Linked DNA regions of Rhizobium sp. N324. The protein of the gene in region 2 interacts with the protein of the main gene of each other region in a pairwise test. Links are inferred from orthologs where the notes say so. Each region holds a gene or a part of one and is shown on either strand. Other genes may lie near its edges. The genes, in order: leuS and ligA.

Region 1 (3,464 bases), 1.5 Mb from region 2 along the record:
CCCCGACGAATTCCGCCACCTGATCGGCCGCGCGGTTTTCGGCGTCGCGGATCGCCCGCTGCTTGGCGAATTCCTGGTCAGGGAAGTCCACCAGGGCCGTGGTGGCGCGGTTGCCGGCCTTGATGACGTGGTTATCGGTCGAAGCGCGCAGCGTGTAGGTGACGCTGACGGTGACACGGCCGGCGCGCGAGGTATCGGCCGAATCCGTCAGCAGCGTGTCGGCCACAGAGGAGGTGGCGTGCAAGTCGACCTGGTAGTCCGGCTTTTCAGGTTCGCCGGAACCACGCGACGCCAGGAAGATCAAGTGATTGCGGACCTGCTGCTCGACCCGGCTGCCTGCAGGGGAAAAGCCGACCGAGGCAAGCTTTTCGGTGAGACCCGAATTTTCCGAATAAAGCGGCCGGACCTGACAGGCAGAGAGAAAAGCCGCGGAGGCAAGGATCATGGCGATGCCGGCGTTGCGAACCAGCTTGCAAGCGATATCAGACGACAATGTTCACAATCCTTTGGGGAACCACGATGATCTTCTTCGGTGCCTGCCCGTTCAGCGCGTTCTTCACTGCCTCCAGATCCAGCACGGCGTTGGTGACGGCATTCTGATCTGCGTCGCGAGAAATTGTCAATTCAGCGCGTTTCTTGCCGTTGATCTGGACTGGCAGGACGACATCGTTTTCGATGACGAGCGTTTCGTCGTATCGCGGCCAATCGGTCCGGGCAAGCAGCCCCTTGTTGCCAAGCGCCGTCCAGCATTCCTCGGCCAGATGCGGCGTCATCGGCGCGACCAGCTGAACGAGGATCTCGGCGGCATCGCGCACCGCTGCGCGATAGGCGGCATCGCCCTCGCCCGCCGCAACCCTGGTCATCGGCGCGGCCAACGCGTTCACCAGTTCATAGATTCGGGCGACGGCCTTGTTGAACCAGAGCTTGTCGTAATCGTTCTCGACGGCTTTGAGGGTCCTATGGGCGGCCTGCGAGATCGACAGTGCTTCCCCCCCGGTTGCCGGTGCAGGCGCGACCGCGGAAAGCGCAGCCGCGGCTTCGGAAATCAACCGCCACAGACGCTGGGTGAAACGATGGGCGCCTTCGACGCCGGCTTCGGACCAGATGACGTCGCGCTCCGGCGGGGAGTCCGACAGGACGAAGAAACGGGCGGTATCGGCGCCATAAGAGGCGATGATATCGTCGGGATCGACGACGTTCTTCTTCGATTTCGACATCTTTTCGATCGAGCCGATCGTAATTTCCTCGCCCGTCGTCAGCAGGGAGGCACGGCGTTTGCCGTCGATCTCCTCGATGCGGATGTCGGCCGGCGCCACCCATTCCCGGCTGCCGCCGGCCCCGCGGCTATAGGTCTCGTGAACCACCATGCCCTGGGTGAAGAGACCCTTGAACGGCTCGGTCGCGGCGACATGGCCGGTCTCGCGCATGGCGCGGGTGAAGAAGCGGGAATAGAGCAGATGCAGGATCGCATGCTCGATGCCGCCGATATACTGGTCGACCGGGAGCCAACGGTTAGCCGCCTCAGGATCGGTCGGCTTGCCTTCCCAAGGGGCGGTGAAGCGGGTGAAATACCAGCTCGAATCGACGAAGGTGTCCATCGTATCCGTCTCGCGGCGAGCGTCCTTGCCGCAGGTCGGGCAGGAGACGTGCCGCCAGGTCGGATGACGGTCGAGCGGATTCCCCGGCTGGTCGAAGGTGACGTCGTCGGGCAGCTTGACCGGCAGGTCCTTCTTCGGCACGGGCACCACGCCGCAATCGTCGCAATGGATGACCGGGATCGGGCAGCCCCAATAACGCTGCCGGGAAATACCCCAGTCGCGCAGACGGAAGTTGACCTTGCGTTCGCCCTGCGGCGCATTGCCGAGCGAAGCGGCCGACAGCCGGTCGGCAACGATATTGAAGGCTTCCTCCGTCGTCTTGCCGTCGAGGAAGCGCGAATTGATCATCACGCCTTCGCCGTCATAGGCCGTGTCGCCGACGGAAAAGCTCGCTGCATCGCCATCCCTTGGCATGACGACGGCCACGACCGGCAAGCCGTATTTGCGGGCAAAATCAAGGTCGCGCTGGTCGCCCGAGGGGCAGCCGAAGATCGCGCCGGTGCCGTAATCCATCAGCACGAAATTGGCGATATAGACAGGCAGTTCCCAGGAGGGATCGAGCGGATGGCGGACGCGGATACCGGTATCCATGCCCTTCTTCTCGGCGGTCTCGAGGGCGGCGAGCGAGGTGCCGGCCCGGCGGCACTCCTCGCAGAAGGCCTCGATATCGGCATTCCTTGCGGCGGCGTCCTTCGCCAGCGGATGGTCGGCAGCGATCGCCAGGAAGGAGGCGCCGAACAGCGTGTCCGGCCGGGTGGTATAGACCGTGACTTCGCTCTCGCCGGCGGGCGCCGTTTCCGGCACGATCTCCCAGCGTACCGTCAGACCCTCCGAACGGCCGATCCAGTTCTTCTGCATCAGACGCACTTTTTCCGGCCACTGGTCGAGCGTATCCAGCGCGTCGAGCAGATCCTGGCTGAAATCGGTGATCTTGAAGAACCATTGCGTCAGTTCGCGCTGTTCGACCAGCGCGCCGGACCGCCAGCCGCGGCCGTCGATCACCTGCTCGTTGGCGAGCACGGTGTTGTCGACCGGGTCCCAGTTGACCTTCGACTGCTTGCGGTAGACCAGGCCTTTCTCGAGGAAATCCAGGAAGAGATGCTGCTGGTGCTGGTAATATTCGACGTCGCAGGTGGCGAATTCGCGGCTCCAGTCCAGCGACAGCCCCATGGCCTTCAGCTGCGCCTTCATCGAGCCGATATTCTGGTAGGTCCAGGAGGCCGGATGCACGCCACGCTCCATGGCGGCGTTCTCCGCCGGCATGCCGAAGGCGTCCCAGCCCATCGGGTGCAGCACGTTGTAGCCGCGGGCGCGTTTGTAGCGGGCAACGACATCGCCCATGGCGTAATTGCGGACATGGCCCATGTGGATGCGCCCCGACGGATAGGGGAACATTTCGAGGACGTAATATTTTTCGCGCGGATCTGAGTTGTCGGTCTCGAAGACCTTGTCTTCGTTCCATTTCTGCTGCCAGCGGGGCTCGGCGTCGCGCGGATTATAACGTTCGGTGGCCATGTTATTCGAAATTCCGGAAAATCAGGGGAGGTTGGTCGAGACCTTCACCATGAAACCACCGTAGCGTCAAGTTTTGCAGGCGCTGCAAGCGGCCGATCTTCGTTGCGGTCAGGCGATTTCGCCGGAGCGGGTCTTGGCAAGCACAGATTGGCTGGTTAGTTCATTGCCAATCCTTTCATGCAGGTATGTCGAGGCAGAACGATGGAACTTCAAGAGCGGTTGAACGACGTGCGGTCGCGGATGGCCGCTGGTGAACGCCAGGCAGCGCGGCCTGCGGGGTCCGTTCAGCTCGTCGCCGTGTCGAAGACCTTCGAGGCGGAGGCGATCCGCCCGGCCATCGACGCTGGACAG
Region 2 (3,243 bases):
ACCAGAGGGTCGAAGAGGTACGCAAATACATGGAAAACCCGTCGCCGGGCGCGCTCAACCTCGTCGTCACCCTGAATGGCAAGATCGTCGGCAATTGCGGCCTCAACCGCCTCTCCGGCCGCAGGCAGCACGTCGCCAGTCTCGGCATGGGCGTGCATGACGATTTCACCGGCCGCGGTTTCGGCCGCATCCTGCTCGGCGCCATGGTCGAGGCCGCCGACGACTGGCTGGATATCAAGCGGCTGGAACTGACCGTCTATACCGACAACGACGCCGCCATCGGCCTTTACGAGACGTTCGGCTTCGAGCGGGAGGGCCTGCTGAAAGCCTTCGGATATCGAGCAGGAAAGTATGTCGACGCCTATACGATGGCGCGGCTCAGGCTGTGAGTGGACGAGGCTGGCGGCTTGCCGTCAGCCTCTCACCCGCTGATCAATGCCAGCCACTCGTCCTCGTCCATCGTCTGCACGCCGAGTTCGCGCGCCTTGTCGAGCTTGGAACCGGCGCCGGGGCCGGCGACGACGATGTCGGTTTTCTTCGACACCGATCCCGCCACCTTGGCGCCCAAGCTTTCCGCCCTCGCCTTCGCCTCGTCGCGGGTGAATTTTTCCAGCGAGCCGGTAAAGACCACGGTCTTACCGGCCACCGGACTGCCTGAGGTGACCGGCTGTTCGGCTTCCGCAGGCGTCACTTCCTCCAGCAGGCGGCCGATCACCTCGACATTGCGCGGCTCCTTGTAGAATTCGACCATGGCGCGCGCCACGACCTCGCCGATGCCCTCGATGGCGTTGAGATCGTTCCAGGCGTCGCCGGACAGCGGTGCTGCTTCCTTCATCGCGGTCGCAAAGGCTTCGTAGGTGCCGTAGGAGCGCGCCAGCAGCTTCGCCGTGGTCTCGCCGACATGGCGGATGCCGAGCGCATAGATGAAACGGTGCAGCGCAATGCTGCGTCGCTCATTGATCGCCGCATAGAGCTTGCCGACACTGACCTTGCCGAAGCCGTCGATATTCTCCAGCTTGGTCAGCGATTGCTGCTGGCGCTTCTCCAGCGTGAAGATTTCGGGGGCCGTGCGGATCTGCAGCGACGCATCCTCGTGTTCGAAGAAGAAGTCGATCTGCTTCGAACCTAGCCCCTCGATGTCGAAGGCGTTGCGCGAGACGAAGTGCTTCAGATGCTCCGTCGCCTGCGCCCGGCAGATGAAACCGCCGGTGCAGCGGCGCACCGAATCCATCTTGCCGGTCTTCTCGTTGACCTCGCGTACCGCATGCGAACCGCAGACCGGGCAGGTCTTCGGAAACTCGTAGGAGCGGGCATCGGCGGCGCGTTTTTCCATCACCACGTCGAGGATCTGCGGAATGACGTCGCCGGCACGCTGGACGATGACGGTATCGCCCTCGCGGATATCGTGGTCCTCTGGCCGGATGCGCTCGCCGCTATTGCCGATGCCCTTGATGTAATCCTCGTTGTGCAGCGTCGCATTGGTAACGACCACACCGCCGACCGTGATCGGCTTCAGCCGCGCAACCGGCGTCAGCGCGCCGGTGCGGCCAACCTGGATCTCGATTTTCTCGACCTCGGTGAAGGCCTGTTCCGCCGGAAACTTGTGCGCCGTCGCCCAGCGGGGGCTGCGCGAGCGGAAGCCGAGGCGCTGCTGCAGCTCGAGGTTGTCGACCTTATAGACGACACCGTCGATGTCGTAATCGAGATCCGGGCGCTCGAGACCGATCTCGTCGTAATGCGCCAGGATGTCGGCGACCGAATTCAGCCGCTTCATCAGCGGATTGACCGGAAAGCCCCATTTCTTGAAGATCTGCACCATGCCGAACTGGGTATCGTCAGGCATCTCCGCCATTTCGCCCCAGGCATAGGCGAAGAATTTCAGCTTGCGGCTCGCCGTCACCTTGGCATCGAGCTGACGCAGCGACCCGGCCGCCGTATTGCGCGGATTGACATAAGTCTGCTTGCCCTCCGCCTCCATCTGCCGGTTCAGCGCCAGGAAATCGCTTTTGGCCATATAGACCTCGCCGCGGATTTCCACCACGGCAGGCACACCTTTCGGCAATTCGTTGGGTATTTCGGCGATGGTCCGAATGTTGGCAGTGACGTTCTCCCCCGTCGTGCCGTCGCCGCGTGTGGCAGCCGTCACCAGCCTGCCGTTTTCGTAACGGATCGACATCGACAGGCCGTCGATCTTCGGCTCGGCGGTAAAGGCGATCGACTGGTCCGGCAGACGGCCGAGGAAGCGATAGACGCCGGCGACGAAATCCTGCACGTCCTCCTGCGAAAACGTGTTGTCGAGCGACAGCATCGGCCGCGCATGGACGACGGGCGAGAAGGTGACGGAAGGCGCAGCACCCACCCGCCGCGACGGGCTATCCCCGCGGACCAGCTCGGGAAACCGCACTTCCAGCGCATCGTTTCGGCGCTTCAGCGCGTCGTAATCGGCATCCGAAATCTCCGGCCGGTCCTTGCCATGGTAGAGCGCGTCGTGATGCGCGATCTCCCTTGCCAGCCGCTCAAGCTCGGCGGCAGCTTCTTCGATCGTCAACGTGTCGACGGCGGAACCTTCGGTGGACATGGAACATCACTCCAGAGAATCTGGCATTGTTTTTAGAGCAAAATTGCCGGATGAAAAGAGAGGGGGAAGATGCCGCGTCGGGAAGTTTCTCTATTCTCAGTCCCAGGCATGACGCAGCCAGAGCTCGCAGGATGCAGCGCTTGGCATGCCGGATGGTCCCATCCATCGGACAGGGCCGCCGACCTCTCTACCCTCATCCCTGTGCCTGTCACAGGGATCCAGCCACGGCGCGTCTGCGCCGTGAATGACTCACGACAGGCAAGGAGCTTCCGCGCCCAAAGGCTTGGGCGTGCTGGATCCCTGTGACGAGCACAGGGATGAGGGAGATTGAGGTGAGCGTTCGCGCAAAATTTCAAGCCAGGGGAACGCTCATCACCGCCGTCGACCGAGGCAACGGCGAACACTGCCTTCAGCGTCAGGAGGAAGTGGTACAGCTCGCCGCACTCCCCGCCCTATTCCCACTCCCGCGCGTTGCGCAGCCGAATACCGCTGACATGCAGGCCCGTGTTCCACAGATCCTTCAGCGGCCGGAGACTATCGACCACCCGAAGTTCCACCCCACGCGGCGCAAACTCCCGATCGAGCCGTGATATGGCAATCCGCTCCGTCGGAATGACGCGCCGGCGGCACACCCACATGCCCGCATCGCCGAGGTCTTCGAAATC

The links.
Region 1: the proteins of ligA (region 2) and leuS interact in binary tests that used the Escherichia coli proteins (3 or more experiments, as listed by UniProt). The link is inferred for Rhizobium sp. N324 from one-to-one orthologs.

What each region holds. Positions count from the first base shown.
Region 1 is NZ_CP013630.1:4,626,625-4,630,088, reverse strand. Bases 283-3,428 are described here. They hold leuS (leucine--tRNA ligase), read right to left. Parts: upstream 3,114-3,428; coding sequence 483-3,113; downstream 283-482. Other genes in these bases: AMK05_RS22215 (YggS family pyridoxal phosphate-dependent enzyme), read left to right, coding at 3,315-3,428; lptE (LPS assembly lipoprotein LptE), read right to left, coding at 283-493. Also shown: more of lptE, read right to left, coding at 1-282; more of AMK05_RS22215, read left to right, coding at 3,429-3,464.
Region 2 is NZ_CP013630.1:3,112,893-3,116,135, forward strand. What follows is about bases 1-2,925. They hold ligA (NAD-dependent DNA ligase LigA), read right to left. Parts: upstream 2,579-2,925; coding sequence 422-2,578; downstream 1-421. Other genes in these bases: AMK05_RS15010 (GNAT family N-acetyltransferase), read left to right, coding at 1-389. Outside these bases: AMK05_RS15020 (DUF6886 family protein), read right to left, coding at 3,031-3,243. UniProt on the Escherichia coli protein: DNA ligase that catalyzes the formation of phosphodiester linkages between 5'-phosphoryl and 3'-hydroxyl groups in double-stranded DNA using NAD as a coenzyme and as the energy source for the reaction.